One region of the Bradyrhizobium sp. USDA 4369 genome, then DNA from elsewhere that is predicted to be linked to it. Evidence: riboswitches for the same ligand, from Rfam matches in the RefSeq annotation. Region 1 holds a riboswitch; the other holds the start of a gene.
The links. Region 1 has a riboswitch for cobalamin ahead of ACVIJ6_RS20455 (TonB-dependent receptor plug domain-containing protein). Riboswitches for the same ligand answer to the same signal wherever they lie in the genome.

Region 1 (9,791 bases):
TCGATGTCGGTAACGTCACCAACAGCAATGGCGCGCCCGATGTTGAGCATCTGCTCACCGCCGACATCCAGCGGCTCGAGGTGCTGCGCGGGCCGCAGAGCGGCCTCTATGGCGCGGATGCGCTCGGCGGCGTGATCTCGATCACCACCCGCAAGGGTGACGGACCGGCACAGGCCACCGGCTCGATCGAAACCGGCGCGTATCGGAGTTTCAACCAGACCGCGGGACTCAGCGGCTCAAAGGATCAATTCAACTACGCGTTCAACATTGCGCACCTTCACGCCGGCGATGTGCCGGTGACGCCCTGGCAATTGCTGCCGCCAGGACGGAAGGCGATCGGCAACGCCTATGACAACGTCACGGCGTCGACCAGGCTCGGCGTCGACCTGAACGAGGCTTGGACGCTGAACGCGCTGGTTCGCCACACCGACGCGAGCCTGCTGTTCACCGGGGACAGCGGATCTCCGAGCTTTCCGAATGCAACCCAAAGCCATCACACCGACCGCCAGTTGACGACCCGCGAGGAAGCCGTCTGGTCGCTGCTCGGCGGCCGCATCCGCAACCATTTCGGCGTGAACTACGTCAACAACTGGTCTTACGATCTGGCGCCCGGCAATCCGGCGCCTACCATCGCCACCGGCGAGCGCATCAAATATGACTGGCGCGCAGTGGCCGAACTCTCCCCGCGCAATCATCTTGTGGTCGGCGTGGAGCAGCAGGCCGAGCGGCTGAAGGCGGCCGACGTCCTGGCCGAGAACGGCAACAAGGCCGGCTTCGTCGAGCTGCAGACCGAATTCGCCAAGCGCTGGTTCGTGGTCGCGAGCCTGCGCGACGACGTCGACGATCGGTTCGGCGGCCACGGCACCTACCGGATCGCGCCGGCGGTGATCCTGCCGGGGACCGAGACCCGGCTGAAGGCGAGCTATGGCACCGGTTTCAAGGTGCCGACCTTGAGCCAGTTGTATCAGAATTTTCCGGCCTTCAATTTCTTCGCCAATCCGAACCTGAAGCCGGAGGCGAGCATCGGCTACGATGCCGGCTTCGAGCAGCCGCTGTTCGAGGACCGGTTGCGCTTCGGCGCGACCTACTTCCACAACGACATCACCAACCTGATCAGTTTCAACGCGAACGCCACCTCCTTCGCCAATATCGGCTTCGCCACCACCGAAGGCACCGAGAGCTTCGTCGCGGCGAAACTGACCGATCGCATCTCGCTCCGCGCAGACTACACGTTCACCCGCGCGGTCGACGCGAGCACCGGTCAGCAGCTGTTGCGCCAGCCGAGAGAGAAATGGAGCGCCACCGCCACATGGCTGCCGGTCGATGCGCTGACGCTGTCGGCCACCCTGCTGCGCGTCGGCGACTGGCTCGATGTCAGCCGCGACGGCACGACCACCGGCATCGTCGCGCCCGGCTATACGCTGGTGAATCTGCGCGGCGACTACGCACTCTCGGACCAGGTCAAGCTGTTCGCCCGGATCGATAATCTGTTCAACCGCCATTACCAGAACCCGACCGGCTTCCTGGCGCCCGGCTTCGGCATGTTCGGCGGCATCCGGATGGCCACCTCGGGGTTGCAGTGACGATGCCAACACACTGCTCTTTGCGGTCGCGATCAGGCAGGGCACACGGCCGCGCTCATACTCGGAGCGGACGGTGTGGCCGGGTCCCTTCGGCGCCATCATCGTCGCGATTGACTCGGCCACACGCGCACACCTACTGTGGTGGTGACGGTGCCCCCTGACCGGGGCTCAAAAGGGAATGCGGTGCCGGACGTCCTCAACGGGTCGTTCGAAGGCCGCAGCTGCCCCCGCAACTGTAAGCGGCGAATCTCACGTCAGATGCCACTGGGAATTCTCGGTCCTGGGAAGGCGGCGTTGAGGTGATGACCCGCGAGCCAGGAGACCTGCCGTCAGCCGTGGTCACACGCGAAGATGCCGGTCGGGGCGTTTATTGGCATCGTTTTCACGCCGGGCAGCATTGGCCGGCATGAGACCTCGTTCGCGGTGACGTGCCACTGACGTCATGCCGAGGTTCCCTCGTGTTCTCTTCCCTATCCGCCGTCCGGCGCCATCGCGCCGGCTCGTTGTCGTCCGCCGTTCTCTTTTCCATTGCGACCTTCGGTGTGGCTCCGGCTATCGCCCAGCAATCCGCCTCCCCCAACCTGCTGCCGCCGGTCGAGGTCGACCCGCCGCTCAAGCCGGCTCCGAAGCCGGCCGTGCAGCGTGGGGCGCAGACGCCGCGCGCACGCGCATCGCAGCCGGCGGCCGCGCAGAGCGCCGCCGCCCAGGCCAACGCACAACTCGTCGTCAGCCCGACCGGCATCGCAACCCCGGCGGCCCATGTGGCGAACGCGATCACCGTCGTCACGGCCAAGGACATCGCTACGCAGCAATTCCGCAGCGTGCCCGACATCCTCGCCGCCATTCCCGGCTTGAACGTCGTGCAGACCGGCGGCCCTGGCGGGCAGAGCTCGGTCTTCACCCGCGGAACGAATTCGAATCACACCAAGATCCTGATCGACGGCATCGATGTCGGCGACGTCACCAATGCCAACGGCGCATTCGAGTTCGCCCACCTGCTGACTTCGGACATCCAGCAATTCGAGGTGCTCCGGGGGCCGCAGAGCGGCCTCTATGGCTCCGATGCGATCGGCGGCGTCATCTCGGTGATCACGCGCAAGGGCGATGGCCCGGCGCGGGCAACCGCGTCGATCGAGACCGGCACGTATCAGACCTTCAACCAGTCGGCCGGCGTCAGCGGGTCTGAGGACAATGTGAACTATGCGGTCAACGTCGCGCATCTCCATGCCGGCGACATTCCGGTCACGCCGCAGCAATTGCTGCCGGCGGGACAGAAGGCGATCGGCAACGCCTATGACAACGTTACCGCCTCGACCAAATTCGGCATCGACCTCAACGAGGCCTGGTCGCTGAATTCAGTGGTGCGCTATACGGACGCGACCCTGCTGTTCACCGGCGACGGCGGCTTTCCCAGCGTCCCGAACGCGACCCAGAGCTCCCATGCCGTGCAGCAGTTCGCCACGCGCGAGGAAGCCGTGTGGTCGCTGCTCGACGGCCGCATCAGGAACTATTTCGGCGTCAACTACGTCAACAACCGGACGTCCGATCTCACCGCGGGCAATCCCCTCGCCGCGATCTCGACCGGCGGGCGCATCAAATATGACTGGCACGCGGTCACCGAGCTCGCTCCGCACAACAATTTCATCGTCGGGCTCGAGCAGCAGACCGACCGCCTCCAGACCACGGGCCTGACGGCCGAGAACAGCAACAGAGCCGGCTTCGTCGAGGTGCAGACGGAGTTCGCACAGCGCATGTTCCTGGTCGCGAGCCTGCGCAACGACATCAACGATCAGTTCGGCAGCCATGGCACCTACCGGATCGCACCGGCCGTGATCCTGCCGATCACCGAAACCAAGCTGAAGGCGAGCTACGGCACCGGCTTCAAGGCGCCGACCCTGAGCCAGCTCTATCAGGACTTTCCGGCGTTCAACTTCTTCGCCAATCCGAACCTCAAGCCGGAGCAGAGCAGCGGCTATGATGCGGGATTCGAGCAGCCGCTGTTCGACGAGCGCATCCGCTTCGGCACGACCTACTTCCACACCAGCATCACCGATCTCATCAACTCCAATGCGACCTTCACCTCCTACGCCAATGTCGGACTCGCCACCACCGAGGGCACCGAGAGCTTCGTGACAGCGAAGCTGACGGACCGGCTCTCGCTGCGCGCGGACTATACGTTCACGCGCGCGGTCGATGCAACGACCGGTCAGCAGCTGCTGCGCCGTCCGAAGGAGAAATGGAGCGCGACAGTGGTCTGGACGCCGCTGGCCCCGCTGACGGTGTCGGCCACCTTGCTGCGCGTCAGCGACTGGCGCGACGTCAGCCGCGACGGCATGACCTCGGGCCTCGTCGCGCCCGGCTATACGATCGTGAACCTGCGTGCCGATTACGCGGTCTCCGACCAGGTCAAGCTGTTCGGCCGCATCGATAACCTGTTCAACCGCCACTATCAGAACCTGACCGGCTTCCTGGCTCCGGGCCTCGGCGTGTTCGGCGGCATCCGGGTGGCGAGCTTCGGGGTGCAGTAGGACGATGATGTCACGACGGGGAGAGATGACATGACGCCCATGGATCAGCTTCGGGATTTCCTCGCCGACAGCGACACCGGCTGGAGCCTCGGCACCTTCGGTGCGATCGGGGAGTTCACGCGCGATGAAGGAGAACCGGTCCAGCATCTCGATGATGCCGGCATGATCGGCGCGGTGACGGCGCGGGGCGGCATTCGCTTCCGCACCCATGCCGACCTTCGCCTGATCGCATCGGAGTTACCGACGCGCGACGATTGGAGCCATCGCGTGGCGCTGTGCCTGCCGCGCACGGCTTGCGCGATGCACGGGCGAACCGGCATCACCGAACTCGGCCCCGACCACGAGGCCCTGCGTCCGGAGGACCGGGACGCCGTGCTGTTCGATCTCGGCCTGTCCACGCTGCAGGTCGACGTCTGCGTCCGCAGCAACGATCCGGAGGTGATTGCCGCCCTGCGTCGGCATGCCGGCGTCTCACTCTTTGCGGCCAGCGGCGAGCTGATGCAGGTGATGCTGGCGGCGAGTCCGCACCGCGTCTTCATCAGCCGCATCGGCCGGGCCGAGATCTTCCAGCCGATCCCGCCGCCGGGCGGCCGCAGCCCGGACGGACCGCACACCCACATCCTGCCGAAGCTGCTAGCCCATGGCCGCACCCACGCCGCGACCGAACCTCTGCCGGACGGCTGGATCCCTTGCGCCCACGCCTATCCGCCGCATCCCCTGCGCGACCCGCTCGGCCGCCCGACACCGTTCGTCACGAGCCATTTGGCGGCTTTCCAGCAACTTCTGATTCGCTATGGCGACCCGCGCCTGGTCGCGCTCAAACGCGACATCGCGGCGCATGTCGCGGCGGACCGGACGCCTGCGGACGCAGCCCTGCCCGACGACCGCATCGCGCGTGCCACGCTGCGCGTGACCTTGCGCCAATTGCAGGCATCGGCCGTGAACTCCGCGACGCTGCCGGCATGGCTCGCCAGTTATGACCACTCCGGCTCCGGCGATGAAACCGAGACCGCGGAGATCCCACACTGAACGGCCCAAGCGGCTGTTGCCCTCGTCACGAATGGACTACCATCACCCCCCAAGGAGACGACCCATGGCTCTCGACATCCTCAACTCCCCAGCGGAGGCCCGCCTCACGCCCGTTCCGCCGCGGCATGCTGCGACCTTCTGCTTCGCGCTGCTGGTCACCGCCTGCGCGCTGGCGAGCTTCGTCTTTGCCTGCGCCACCCCGTTCGCGGCCTTCGCGGTGATCGCAGCCGCCATGCTGCCGCTGCGCTCCGCGTTGCTCTGCGTGCTCGGCGCCTTCCTGGTCAACCAGGGCATCGGCTTCGGCGCCCTGCATTATCCCGTCGATGCCAATACGTTGGCCTGGGGGATCGCCATCGGCGCCGCCGCGCTCGGCGCCACGCTCATCGCGCGCCTCGTGCTGCAGGCGTTGCGCGCCGCACCGGCGCCGCTCGCACTCACCGCCGCCCTGCTCGGCGCCTACGCGGCCTACGAGCTGCTGCTGCTCGCGGCCACGCCCGTGCTCGGCGGCGCGGCGAGCTTCACGCCTGCGATCGTCGCGCGCCTCGGACTGACCAGCGCCGCCTGGCTGGTCGGGCTCGTTGCCGTCTGCGAGATCGTCCGTCTGCTCAGGCCACGCCTCTCACGCCGCGCGATGTCCTGACGGACCAGCATCAGCGCATGAGAGGGGCGCCGCCGCCTCATCCTCAGCTGTCATCCCCGCGAACGCGGGGACCCATACCGCGTGATCTGCGTTGGCGGAAACAAATCCGAGCCACCACCGTTCGTCACCACGAACGACGGTGGTTATGGGTCCCCGCGTTCGCGGGGACGACAGCGTGGTTTGTGGCGGGCAGCGGGGCTGAACGACGCGACATCGTCATCGCTGTGACGAAAAAGCCTCCGCCTAAGGAGGGCGGAGGCTTTCAATCGAACTCCAGGTCGAGACTGCACGACCCGCAGTCTCGACCAGCCATCACGACCAATCAGTTCTTGCTCTTGTCGACCAGCGCGCCCTTCTTGATCCAGGGCATCATGTCGCGCAGGCGGGCGCCGACTTCCTCGATCGGGTGCTGCGACAGGCGGGCGCGGGTGGCCTTGAACGAGGACTGGTTGACCTTGTTCTCCAGCATCCAATCGCGGGCGAAGCGGCCGGACTGGATGTCGTCGAGCACGCGCTTCATCTCCGCCTTGGTCTCCGGGGTGATGATGCGCGGGCCGGTGACGTACTCGCCGTACTCGGCAGTGTTGGAGATCGAGTAGTTCATGTTGGCGATGCCGCCTTCATAGATCAGGTCGACGATCAGCTTCACCTCGTGGAGGCACTCGAAATAGGCCATCTCCGGGGCGTAGCCGGCCTCGGTCAGGGTCTCGTAGCCGGCCTTGATCAGCTCGACCAGGCCGCCGCACAGCACCGCCTGCTCGCCGAACAGGTCGGTCTCGCACTCTTCCTTGAAGGTGGTCTCGATGATGCCGGCGCGACCGCCGCCGATCGCCGACGCATAGGACAGGCCGAGATCATGGGCGTTGCCGGAGGAATCCTTGGCGATCGCGATCAGGCAGGGGACGCCGCCGCCGCGCTGGTATTCGGAGCGGACGGTGTGGCCAGGGCCCTTCGGCGCGATCATCAGCACGTCAAGATCGGGGCGCGGGTCGAGCAGGTTGAAGTGCACGTTGAGGCCGTGGGCGAACACGAGCGCGGCGCCCTGCTTCATGTTGTCGTGCAGGTGCTCGCGGTAGATGTCGCCCTGCAGCTCGTCCGGGGTCAGCATCATCACCAGGTCGGCCCACTTCGCGGCCTCGGCGACTTCCATCACCTTGAAGCCGGCGCCTTCGGCCTTCTTGGCCGAGGCCGAGCCCTTGCGCAGCGCGATCGCGACGTCCTTGACGCCGGAATCCTTCAGGTTCAGCGCATGGGCATGGCCCTGGCTGCCATAGCCGACGATGACGACCTTCTTGCCCTTGATCAGGTTCAGATCGGCGTCGCGATCGTAGTAGACACGCATTGTCGTTTCCTCTTTGAGATGGCCGGAATTGGCTGGAAAGTCAGACGCTTGGGTGAGGCACGGGCGGCTGCGCCCGGACGAAATCCGGCCCGTGTCTAGAGCATTTTGAGGTGCTATGGAAACCCCGATCTCGCATGGCGGCCGCCCCTCTCATGCGTCCATGAACACGGGATAGAGCGAGGCCAGCAGCAGCACGGCCATCAAGATGTTGAAGCCGCGGACCGCGCGCTCCGAGCTCAAGAGCGGCCGCAATGCGGTGCCGAACAGGGTCCAGGTGATGGTCGAGCCGATCGCCATGACAAAGCTGATGGCGACCTGCAACGCAACGTTGGCGGGAAAGCGGGCGATGGCGGCATAGGCCGTGATGGTGCTGATCACCATCACCCAGCCCTTGGCATTGACCCATTGGAACAGCGCCGCGCCCCAGAACGACATCGGACCGCGCGACGCCGTGGTGTCGTCGGTCTTGGCCGATCCGGAGAATGCGATGGCGACCGCGAGATAGATCAGATAGGCGGCGCCGAGATATTTCAGCACCTCCTGCAGCACGGGATAGCGGATGAACACCGTGGCCAGCCCGAAGCCGACCGCGCCGACCATGAAGGCGAAGCCGAAGCTGACGCCCATCATGTGCGGCACCGTGCGGCGGAAGCCGTGGGTCACGCCCGACGATAGCAGCATGATGTTGTTCGGCCCCGGCGTGAACGCCATCACGAAGGCGAAGGTAACGAAGGCGATGAGGAGCTGCTGGGACATTCACGAGGCTCGCGGGGTACGAAAACTCTTCACCCTGCCCTGGAGGGGGAGGGTCGATCGCGGATGCCATGCGCGATCGGGGTGGGGTGGGCCCCAGGCGCAGCTCCGGCGTGGAGGCATCACCCCACCCCGGCTCACATCGCGGCTTCGCGCGATGTGAAACGACCCTGCCCCTCCAGGGGAGGGTGGCAGCGTGCTCGCCTCGCCGTCTCGCGCAAACATCAACACAGCTCGCCTAGCCCTGCCCCGCCGGCTTCTGCAGCACATAGGTCGCGTGCATCGGCGCATGGTAGTCGGCGGACACCAGGACGAAGCCGACTTCGGTCAGCATGCGTTCCATCACCCAGGCGAAGGTGGAGTTCTCGTCGCGCATATGGGTGATGACGCTGTCGCGGGCGAGATCGTGGTTCTTGATGTTGAACTCGGCCCATTGCTCGACCGAGCGATCGGCACCGTCGGGCATGCTGACATAGACGATGTCGCGCAGGAAGAACTGCGCGCCCGGCTTCAGCGCGCCGTAGATCCGCGCCAGCGCCACCGCCTTCCAGAAGTCCGGCAGATGATGCAGCGTGAACTCGCTGGCGATCAGGTCGTAGGAATTGGCCTCATAAGCGAACGACAGCAGGCCGGCCGAATGCATCCGCACCGCGGTGCGGCGGTCGCGGGTGTAGATCTTGGTCAGCGCCAGCATCGCCGGGGAGATGTCGATGGCATCGACGACCGCGCCCAGCAGCGCCGCTTCCGTCGCCAGCACGCCATTGCCGCAGCCGATATCGGCCACTCGCCAGCCGGGCTTGACGCCCAGCATCTTGAGCGCCGCGCGCGCGCGCTCGTCCGCATCATCCCCCGCACCGTAGATCGAGGCCACGGCATGATCCAGCCCGATCCGGTTCCGTTCGTTGTAGTACCAGTCGCGCGCCAGCATGGCTCACATCCCTTCCGGTCCCCGCCCGATCGCCGCAATGCCGGTCCTGGCCACTTCGACCAGCCCGAGCGGACGCATCAGATCGATAAACTGACTGATCTTGTCGGTGTTGCCTGTGATCTCGAACACGAAGCTTTCCGTGGTGGCATCGATGACGCGGGCGCGGAACGCATCCGCCAGCCGCAGCGCCTCGACGCGCGGCTCGCCGGTGCCGCGCACCTTGATCATCGCCAGCTCGCGCTCGATCGCACGCTTCGTCAAGGTCATGTCGACGACGCGATAGACCGGGACCATGCGGTCGAGCTGATGCTTGATCTGCTGGATCACCATCGGCGTGCCCGTGGTCACGATGGTGATGCGCGACAGGTGTTTCTGGCTCTCGGTCTCGGAGACGGTGAGGCTCTCGATGTTGTAGCCGCGGCCGGAAAACAGGCCGATCACCCGCGCGAGCACGCCGGGCTCGTTCTGCACCAGCACCGACAGCGTGTGCGTCTCGTTGGGATCGTGGCGGTCTTCGATGAAATAGGCGGATGCTGGCTGGTTCATTGCTGTCCCCGTGTTAGCCAAGTCGTCATGGCCGGGCTTCTCCCGGCCATCCACGTCGCACATCGCTTGCGCGGCTCGTGGATGCCCGGGACAAGCCCGGGCATGACGCGGTGTGTGTGGTGTGCAGAGTGCCCATTACGACGCCCCAGCCACTTCTTCAGCGGCCGCCGGCATGACCCAGCGCCTGAACAGATCCAGATCGATATTACCGCCGGTCAGCACCAGGCCGACGCGCTTGCCGGCGAGCTTGCGCTTGTCCTGCAGGGCCGCCGCGAGCGAGGCTGCGCCGGCACCTTCGGAGAGATTGTGCGTGTCGGTCCAGAAGATGCGGACGGCCTCGGCGATCTCGGCGTCGCTGACCTGCACGATGCGCGATGCCCCCTTGAAGATGATCGCGAGCGCATCGGCATCGGGGCTGCGGGTGGCCAGGCCGTCGGCCTTG
Region 2 (9,791 bases), 3.0 Mb from region 1:
CGCTCTTCACGGTGCCGTGGCGGACGATGCGATAATGATCGCCGTCACCGACCAGCACCAGGTCCGCCGACGCCGAGCGCGCGCATCCCTTGGCGCAGCCGGAGACGTGCAACGAACCTTTGAACCCTGTGCGCGCCATCGCGGCCGCGAGCATGCGGGCGTGTTGCCGCGTCGCCAGTCCAGTCGACGGACAGCCGCCGACGCCCGAACAGGCGTCGATGCGCATCAGCGGATCCCCATCATCGACGATCAGGCCAAGCCGCGCCGCATCGGACACGCACTGCTCGGCCGTTTCGCGGCGCGCTGCGACATACAATCTGCGCCAAGGTGAGAGGCGGATCTCGCGGACATCATGGGCCGCGAGCACAGCCGCGAGCCGCATCAGCGTTTCGCTCTCGAGGCGACCGAACGGTGCGCCGAGGCCCACGGCGCAGGTCTGGTCCGTCAGAGCGATCAGACCGCAGCGCTCCGATGGCGCGGCTGCCATCGTCGCGATGGCATCGGACGCCGCAAGGCCCAGCTCGGCGCGCAAAGCAGTTTGCGTCGTCGGCGGCAGCGTCGCCGAGCGGCGCGTCGGGCTGTGCTGCAGCACGAGCCGCGCGAGCTGCACAGCCTTGGCCGGGGCATCAGCGGCGTCGGTGGTGCCAAGCCATGCGACGCCATCCATGGCCGCCATGCCGAGCGCGACGCGCCGGCAGCCGTCGCGGTCGCAGGCCGCGAGCCGGACATCGGCGGCAAGATCCGTCAGCGGCAGCCGGCCGCCGCCGTCGAGCGCGAAACCGAACTTGGCCGGCAGCGCCTGCAGCGCCTGATCGGACGCCAGAAAAGCCTCCAGCTCGGCCGCAACAGGACGCATGTCGATCATCTCCGCGGGGTCTATTCCCGCCAGCGGATTGATCACGATGTTTCGGACCGCCTCCAGCTCCGGGCTGTCGTCGAGCAGCCGGAGCGTGGCCAAGACCTCCCACAACGGCGCCAGGGTCGTGGGCGAAACGCCGCGGATCTGCAGATTGGCGCGGCGCGTTAGATCGATCTGGCCATTGCCGAAGCGCTCAGCCGCCTCAGCCAGGTCACGCAGCGCCGCGACCGGCAAGGCGCCGCCATGCGGCCGAACGCGAACGATGAGCCCGTCACCGCTCGGCATCGGCCGCCGCGCCCCGGGACACCAGCCTTTGATCTCGACCGCGGCGGTCACGACACTCTCTCCGTTGGCACGAGGCGCGCATGGACCAGCGCAAGCTCGTCAGCGACAGCATTGCGACGCGGCACCCAGAGGCGTCGGCGCAGCGCATCCTCGAACCGCGACAGAATGGCGGCCACGGCTGCCGGATTGCGCACGATCATACCGTCCAACACTGCCTCGTCGCGCAGCAACGCCCCATGCGCCAGATCAAACAGATGCTCGGGGACGCTGTCCGACGTGGCCGCGAAAGCGTAGAGCGCGTCGATTCCTTGCGCGATCTCGGCGACACCGCGATAGCCGTGCGCGAGCATGCCCGAGATCCAGCGCGGATTGGTGAGCCGGCCGCGCACCACGCGGGCGATCTCCTCGTCAAAGGTGCGTGCCTTCGGCTGGTCGGGCCGGCTGGTGTCGAGATGCAGCAGCGCCGGTGTCGCGCCGAGCGACGCGGCAGCAGCGGCGAAGCCGCCGGCGAAGTCGGCGACCTCCTCGCCATCAAGCAGATCGCGCTCACGATCGTCCTGCGGATGCACCAGCGCATCGATGCTGCGGACCCGGTCACGGAACGTCGCGGCGGCCGACACGCCGTCATGCCCTCCGCCGAAACTATAGCCGCTGCCGTCGAGATAGGCGTCGCCGAGCTGCGACCGGTTTTCCCACGTCATCCCGAGCGCGAGGTCGGCGGCGACGGCGCCGTAACTGCCGGGCGCGCCGCCGAACACGCGCGCGAGGCTCTCGCCGCGCCGCCGCGCCGCGGCCAAGGGATTGTCGGCATCGTCCTCGTCGAGCGCTGCGACCTTCTGCACGGCGAGATCGAACAGCGCGATCTGCGCTTCGAACAGGTCGCGAAACAATCCCGAGATGCGCAGCGTCGCGTCGATGCGCGGCCGATCGAGCATCGCCAAAGGCAGCACATCGATGCCGGTGACGCGGTTCGAATTCAGATCCCAGCGCGGGCGTACGCCGAGATAGGCCAGCGCCTGGGCGAGATCGTCACCGCCGGTCCGCAGCGATGCGGAGGCCCAGAGATCGAGCATCAGCGACCGCGGATAATCGCCGTGGTCCTGCAGATAACGCCGGATCACCTCGTCGGCCGCGCGCACGCCGACCACGGCCGCGGTTCGGGTCGGAATGGCCCGCGGATCGATCGCAGTCAGATTGCGCCCGGTGGGCAGCACGTCGAGACGGCCGCGGCTCGGCGCGCCGGCGGGCCCGGCCGCCACGCGACGGCCATCGAGCGCGGCCAGCAGCGCCTCGCGCTCAGCAACGACGCTCGCGTGAATTCGGGTTTCGACGTCGGCGCGATCGACGGCGCCGCCCGCCTGGCCGGCGGCTGCCGCGATCGCGTCGATGAGCAGGCTGGCCGCCGGTGCGTCCGGAGCCTGGCCGAACACGTGGAGGCGGTCGCGCACAGCCAGCTCCTTGATATCGCAGAGCTGGGCGTCGAGCTGCGCCACCGCCTCGCGGCCGTTCATCGTGCGGTCGAGCCCGCAATCGGCGGCGAGACCGCTCTGCCAGGCCCGCGCGATGATCTCGTCTTCCAGCAGTCTGAGGCGGCGCCGATCGAGCCCATCGGCTTCGGCATATTCTTCGACCAGCCCCTCCAGCTCCAGCAACGGTCCGTGCAGACCGGCCTGCGCCAGCGGCGGCGTAAGATGTCCGAGCGTCAGCGCTGCAAGCCGGCGCTTGGCCTGCATCGCCTCGCCGGGATTGTTGACGATGAAGGGATAGATGACGGGAAGCGGGCCGAGCACGGCCTCCGGCCAGCATGTGTTCGACAGCGCCAGCGCCTTGCCCGGCAGCCATTCCAGCGTTCCATGCGCGCCGAGATGAACCAGGGCATCGATCGTCTCGACCTCGCGCAGATGCGCATAGAGCGCGACGTAGCCATGCCGCGGCGGCACGGTCGTGTCGTGATAGCCGGATTTGCGGTCCGCGCGACTGCCGCGATCCGGCTGCAGCAAAATGCTGAGCTTTCCCGCGCGCAGCACCGGAAATCGAAAGGCGCCATCGCGAAACGCCGGGTCGGCTGCGGCCTCGCCCCAGCACTCATGCAGCGCATCCTGCAGCGCTTCCGGCAACAGCTTCAAAGTGCTCTGATAGAACGCGAACGGCACGACGAGGTCATCCGCCTCGTCGCGCAGCAACGCTTCGATCTGCGCGGCCGTCGGAGGAGCGCCGCCAAGATCGTATCCCGCCTGAGCCAGCAGCTGCACAATGGCCGCAGCGCTCGCGCTGGTATCGAGGCCGACCGCATAGCCGCGACGCCCGCCGCGCGCCGGGTAGTCCGACAGCATCAGCGCGATGCGGCGCTCGCCCGCCGGCGTCGCGCGCAGCAGCGCCCATCGCGCAGCGAGCCGGGCGACATAGGACACACGATCCGTCTGCGGAACGTAGCTGATGGTACCGAACTGCAGACGCTCATCCGCCGCGGCCTCGCCCTTGAAGGCGATCGGACGCGCCAGCAAGCGGCCGTCCAGCTCCGGCAGCACGACATTCATGGCAAGATCGGTCGGCGAAAGGCCGCGCGACGAGGCGGCCCAGGCTTCTTCGGTGCTCTGCGCCTGGATGATCTGCAGCACCGGCGCGTCGGCTGCGTCCAGCACGGTCGAGCCGTCATCGCGCAACGCGGAGAATGCGGTCGCATTCAGGACGATCGCGGGACACCGCGTCGTGATCAGTCGCCCTATCGCATCCGCGATGCTCGGATCCTTCAGGCTGGTCACCGCCACGGCCGCCGCGGCGAGCCCCTCGCGCTCGATCGCCCGCATCAGTTCCGCAATTCCCGCCGTGTCGGCGGCAAGCAAGCTGGCGCGATAGAACACGATCAGCGCGGCTGGCCGCTTGTCATCGCCAGAACAGAGATCGTCGATGGCGACGGCGCCACGATCCGGCACGAAGCCGACGATCGAACCGATCGCGACCGGCTCGGCAAACGTCGCGTCGCGGCCGAGCAGCATGGCCAGATAGTGCAGCGCCTCGCGCGCATTGCCGATGCCGCCCTCGTGCAGATAACCATACAGCCGCGCTGTCGCCTCTTTCGGCAAGGTCGAGAACTCATCGAGCCGGTCATCGGCGCGGTCATCTCCCGGCAGCGCCGCCAGCAGGATCTTGCGGCTCCGGCAAACCGCCGCGATGCGCTCCACCCCATAGCGCCAGTAGTCGAGCCCACCGAGGCAACGCACGACGACGGCGCCCGCCCCGAGGATGACGCTGTCGATGTAGAGATCCACCGACATCGGATGCTTCAGCCGCTTCAGGCTCGCGAGCCGCAGGCTGGGCAACTCAGCCGCCGATGCGGTCCACGCCCCCGCCAGCGCCGACAGGTCACTGTCCGAAAACGACAGCACCACGATCTCGGCCGGCGACTGCGCGAGATCGACGGCCTGTTCGAGGTCGTCGAGATCAGCGCCGGATGTCGCCAGGAGATGCATCGCCCTCGCCTATCCCGTGATCAGGCTCTGGATCGCAGCCGCATCGAGGCCACGCTCGCCGATCACCACCAGCCGGCCCCGCCGCGTCTCCCCCGCCCGCCACGGACGCTCGAACTGGTGCTGGATGCGGTTGCCGACGGCCTGCACCAGCAGGCGCAGCGGCTTGCCGGCCACTTCCACGAATCCCTTCACGCGCAGCACGTCATGCGCATCGACGGCCGCGGCAATGCGATCGACGAGCGCGTCCGGCGAAATCTGCGCGGGCACGTCCAGCACGAAACTCTCGAAATCGTCATGATCGTGCTCGGCCTCGTTGTCGTGATGCGAGGGGCGCGCGGCGAGGTCCTGCTCCGCCGCGGCGCCGAGTCCGAGCAGAACGGACGCGGACAGCCTGCCATGCTCGGTCGCGATCACCTTGACGGCGCGTTGCACCTTCGCAGCGATCTCGGCCGCGACATCCTTGCGCTGCTGCTCGCTCAACAGATCGCTCTTGTTCATCACGACGAGGTCGGCGCAGAGCAGCTGATCCTCATAGACCTCCTCGAGCGGGTTGTCGTGATCGAGCGAATCGTCGGCCGCGCGCTGCGCGGCCAAGGCCTCCGGATCATCGGCGAAGCGGCCGGCGGCGACGGCAGGGCCATCGACGACAGCGACCACGCCATCGACGGTCACACGCGTCGCAATCTCCGGCCAGTTGAAGGCCTGCACCAGCGGCTTCGGCAGTGCGAGGCCCGAGGTCTCGATCACGATATGCTCGGGCGGCTCCTTCTGGTCGAGAAGGCTCTTGAGCGCCGGCACGAAATCATCCGCGACCGTACAGCACAGGCATCCGTTGGACAGCTCGACGATGCGATCCTCCGGACAGTCCGGCACGCCGCACCCTTTCAGGATATCGCCATCGATGCCGACATCGCCGAACTCGTTGACGATGATCGCGAGCCTTCGGCCATTCGCCGTCTCGATCAGGTTGCGCACCAGCGTGGTCTTCCCTGCGCCAAGGAAACCGGTGACGATGGTGCAAGGCGTCTTGGCGTAGGACTTGGTCATGGCGAGAGCTCTCGTCTTCAGCGCGGCAACGACAGCGCGGGCACCCGCGCAACGGTGTTCTTGCGGATGTATTCCGGACGCTCGCGCCAGGCCGGCAGACCGGCCTCGTGACGCTGATGCAGCTGAGCGAACGTCAGCACATCCTGCGCATGAATGTCGGGATCGAGTGCGCCGAGCACATAGGTCCATTTGCCGGGCGCAGTCACTGCAACGGTGCAGGCACGGTTGCAGTTCGACAGGCACTCGACGCCGACCACGGCGACACCGGCGCGCTGCTCTGCAGGCGCGGCCTCGATCGAGGCGAGCAGACGCGCTCCAGCCCGCGGCTGGTCAGCCGACGCACTGTCCACGCCCTGCGCGCGGCAAGTGATGCAGACGAACAGCGTCGTCTGCCCAAGCTCTGATGCGGTCATCAATCAGCCGATCACGCCGGCCGCCGTCGCCGCCGCGACACCGCCCACCAGAACGATGGCGGCGCCCGCGACGCGCAGCGCGATTGGCTCAAGCGTGTCGGCCTTCGCGGACAGCGCCTTCGTGCCCAGGAATGCTCCCGCCGCGATCAGGGTCTGGATCACGAGCAGGCCGGCGAAATAGGCCCGGAGCGGGGTGTTTTCGGCGCCGACGATCGACTCACCCAGCGCATAGCCGTGCACGAGGCCGGTCAGAGCAAACAGAGCCGCGACGGGCAGCACGCCGAATTGGCCGCGCATCACGACCAGGAGGCCGACCACCGCGGTGGAAAGACCGACCAGCAGCTCGGCGGCCGGAATGTTGGCCTTGGCCAGATGCAGACCGACGCCAGCGATCATTGCGGTGGTGAAGGCGAGCACCGGTGCAAAGCCGCGCCCGAGCAGCGCCGCAACGATGCCGGCGCCCACGATGGCCGCCAGATGATCGAGCCCGATGACGGGATGACCGAGACCGGACAACAGACCTTGCGCGAAGGTCTGCGGCAGCTTGCCGCCCATCATGTGATGGGCAAAGGCGGGCTCGGCTGCGAGCAGGACAAGGCTCGCGAGCGCTAAGGACGCAGTGCGGTTGAACTTCATGGCCATCTCCGTCGCTTGCCGGCTCCCCAGAGGGCCGGACGATGCGCTGCATCCGACGGCACCCCGCCCATCCCGGCGGGATCAAACCAGCATCGCGACTCCCCGCGCGACGGGTCGGCCAACAGCAATGTCGACGGCAGGTCTCCTGGCTCTCGGGTCGCTGCGTGAAACCACCTTCCCGGTTTCCCAGTGGTGTCTTGGCCTCACACTCGCCGATTACAGTTGCGGGGGCAGCCACGGCCTTGGGTTCAGAACCCGCACCGTGTTCCCTAAATCTCTCCTTTCGGAGAACCGTCATCCTGTTAGATACGGGTCGCGCCAAAGCCCGTCAATCGGAATCGTCCCCATGGACCCTGCCCCGCCGCCCCCCGCCCAGCCGCGCCTGACCTTGGTGCTCGGCGGCGCGCGCTCGGGCAAGAGCCGCCATGCTGAGGCGCTGGTGACGACGAATCCGCCGCCCTGGATCTATGTTGCGACCGCGCAGGCCTTCGACGATGAGATGACCGCGCGCATCGCGCAGCACAAGGCGCGGCGCGTGGCGGGATGGCAGACGCGGGAGACCACCCATGATCTCCCCGCTGTGGTCCGCGGCCATTCCGGCTCGCGCATGCCGCTGCTGATCGACTGCCTGACACTCTGGCTCAGCAATGTGATGCTCGCCGAGATGGATGTCGCGGCTTGCTGCGCCGATCTCATCGATGCGCTCGCTGCAGCGTCCGGTCCGATCGTGGTCGTCTCCAATGAGGTCGGTCTCGGCATCGTCCCGGACAATGCGCTGGCGCGCGCATTCCGCGACGCGCAGGGGCGGCTGAACCAGGACGTCGCAGCGGCGGCCGATCGGGTGATTCTGATGGCGGCGGGACTGCCACTGATCTTGAAATGAACCGGGCTTAGACCGGACTTGGACATGAAAGGGATTTGCCGATGACCGAGAGCGCCGAGGATGCCCGCCACAAGGCCAAGATGGAAAATCGCAAGGCGGTTCAGGATGCTGAGGTGGCGTCGAAGACCGTCGAGAAGGGCCTGCTGATCGTCCACACCGGCAAAGGCAAGGGCAAGTCGACCGCAGCCTGGGGCCTGATGCTGCGCGCGCTGGGCCGCGGCTTTCGCGTCGGCGTCGTGCAGTTCGGCAAGGGCGCGTGGGAGACCGGGGAGCGCAAGGCGATCGAACGCTTCGGCGATCAGGTGTCGTGGCACACGCTTGGCGAAGGCTTCACCTGGGAGACGCAGGATCGCGCGCGCGACGTCGCCGCGGCCGAGCGTGCCTGGGGCAAGGCGAAGGAGCTGATGGCCGATCCGTCAATCCGGCTGCTGATCCTCGACGAGCTCAACATCGCCTTGCGCTATGACCATCTGCCGATCGGCGACGTGGTCGCAACGCTGGCCGGGCGCCGGCCCGATCTGCACGTCGTCATCACCGGCCGCAACGCCAAGCCGGAGCTGATCGAGGCCGCCGATCTCGTCACCGAGATGAACCTCGTCAAGCATCACTTCGCGGCCGGCGTGAAGGCGCAGGAAGGCATCGAGTACTAGTCCATGCCCGCACGCGCCATCATGTTCCAGGGCACCGGCTCCGACGTCGGCAAGTCTCTGATCGTCGCCGGGCTCGCGCGGGCGCTGACCTCGCGCGGGCTGAAGGTGGCGCCGTTCAAGCCGCAGAACATGTCGAACAATGCCGCCGTCACCGCCGATGGCGGCGAGATCGGCCGCGCCCAGGCGCTGCAGGCGCGCGCGTCGCGGCGGCCGATGACGGTGCACATGAACCCGGTGCTCTTGAAGCCGCAGAGCGAGATCGGCTCGCAGGTCGTGGTCCAGGGCCGCGTGATCGGCAATGCCAAGGCGTCCGCCTATCAGGCCATGAAGCCGCAGTTGATGAAGGCCGTGCTTGATAGCTTTCATCAGCTGGTCGCCGATACCGACATCGCGCTGGTGGAAGGCGCGGGCTCGGCGTCGGAGATCAACCTGCGTGCCGGCGACATCGCCAATATGGGCTTTGCGCGGGCAACACAGATTCCCGTGGTGCTGATCGGTGACATCGATCGCGGCGGCGTCATTGCGAGCCTTGTCGGCACCCGGGCTGTGCTCGCGCCCGACGATGCCGCGCTCGTCGCGGGCTTCCTGGTCAACAAGTTCCGCGGTGATCCCGCCTTGTTTGCCTCGGGCATGAGCGAGATTGCGACCAGAACCGGATGGACATCGCTCGGGCTCATTCCGCATTTTGCCGATGCGCGCCGTCTGCCGGCGGAGGATGCACTCGGACTGCCCGGGGTCGGAGTGCGGAGCGGAAACCGGCCAAAGGTCGCCGTGCTCGCTTATCCCCGGATCTCCAATTTCGACGAGTTCGATCCGTTGCGGCTGGAGGACGGCGTCGACCTGCAATTCCTCAGGCCGGGCACGCCGATTCCGGGAGACGCAGCCGTCGTCATCCTGCCGGGCTCCAAGGCGACGATCGCCGACCTTGCCGCCTTGCGCGAGGCGGGCTGGGACATCGATCTGCGGGCGCATCTGCGCCGCGGCGGCCGCGTGCTCGGCATCTGCGGTGGCTATCAGATGCTGGGGCGCATGATCAGCGATCCCGACGGCCATGAAGGCGCGCCAGGCACGGTCGCCGGACTTGGGCTGCTCGACCTCGAAACGACGCTGACGGACGACAAGGCCCTGCGCGACGTCGAGGGCAGATTGACTCAAGACGAGGCGCCCTTCCGCGGCTACGAGATGCATATCGGCCGCACCGACGGTCCAGCCGCACAAAATCCCTTCCTCGTGTTCTCCGACGGCCGCCGCGATGGGGCCGTTGCGGCTGGCGGCCAGATCGCCGGCTGCTATGTGCATGGCCTGTTCGCCGATGACCGCCTGCGCGCGCATTGGCTGCGCGGTCTCGGCACCACCGCAAGCGGCCTGTCCTATGACTCCGATGTCGATGCGACCCTGGATGCGCTCGCGGCGCATCTCGAACGCTATGTCGATGTCGACCGCATTCTGGATCTCGCGCGCGTGCCGCGCGCGATCACATGACCACGACGACGGCCAGCGCAGCGACGACGATGCCCTGGATCAGGCACGCGGTCCGATAAAGCCGCA

Region 2: linked by a shared signal. The riboswitch ahead of ACVIJ6_RS34515 (HupE/UreJ family protein) and the one ahead of ACVIJ6_RS20455 (TonB-dependent receptor plug domain-containing protein) in region 1 are both predicted to bind cobalamin.

The regions. Positions count from the first base shown of each region.
Region 1 covers NZ_JBSRYH010000001.1:4,550,347-4,560,137, reverse strand. The annotation lists gene ACVIJ6_RS20465 (TonB-dependent receptor plug domain-containing protein) at 1-1,583, shown strand, start outside; partial or broken gene ACVIJ6_RS20460 (hypothetical protein) at 1,596-1,706, opposite strand; cobalamin riboswitch at 1,715-1,928, shown strand; gene ACVIJ6_RS20455 (TonB-dependent receptor plug domain-containing protein) at 2,042-4,111, shown strand; gene ACVIJ6_RS20450 (DUF6925 family protein) at 4,142-5,140, shown strand; gene ACVIJ6_RS20445 (hypothetical protein) at 5,205-5,780, shown strand; gene ilvC (ketol-acid reductoisomerase) at 6,103-7,122, opposite strand; gene ACVIJ6_RS20435 (LysE family translocator) at 7,273-7,878, opposite strand; gene ACVIJ6_RS20430 (class I SAM-dependent methyltransferase) at 8,114-8,803, opposite strand; gene ilvN (acetolactate synthase small subunit) at 8,807-9,349, opposite strand; gene ACVIJ6_RS20420 (threonine dehydratase) at 9,485-9,791, opposite strand, start outside.
Region 2 covers NZ_JBSRYH010000001.1:7,580,881-7,590,671, forward strand. The annotation lists gene cobG (precorrin-3B synthase) at 1-1,195, opposite strand, end outside; gene cobN (cobaltochelatase subunit CobN) at 1,192-4,614, opposite strand; gene cobW (cobalamin biosynthesis protein CobW) at 4,624-5,661, opposite strand; gene ACVIJ6_RS34510 (DUF1636 domain-containing protein) at 5,679-6,074, opposite strand; gene ACVIJ6_RS34515 (HupE/UreJ family protein) at 6,078-6,710, opposite strand; cobalamin riboswitch at 6,829-7,021, opposite strand; gene cobU (bifunctional adenosylcobinamide kinase/adenosylcobinamide-phosphate guanylyltransferase) at 7,057-7,593, shown strand; gene cobO (cob(I)yrinic acid a,c-diamide adenosyltransferase) at 7,635-8,243, shown strand; gene ACVIJ6_RS34530 (cobyric acid synthase) at 8,247-9,725, shown strand; gene cbiB (adenosylcobinamide-phosphate synthase CbiB) at 9,718-9,791, opposite strand, start outside.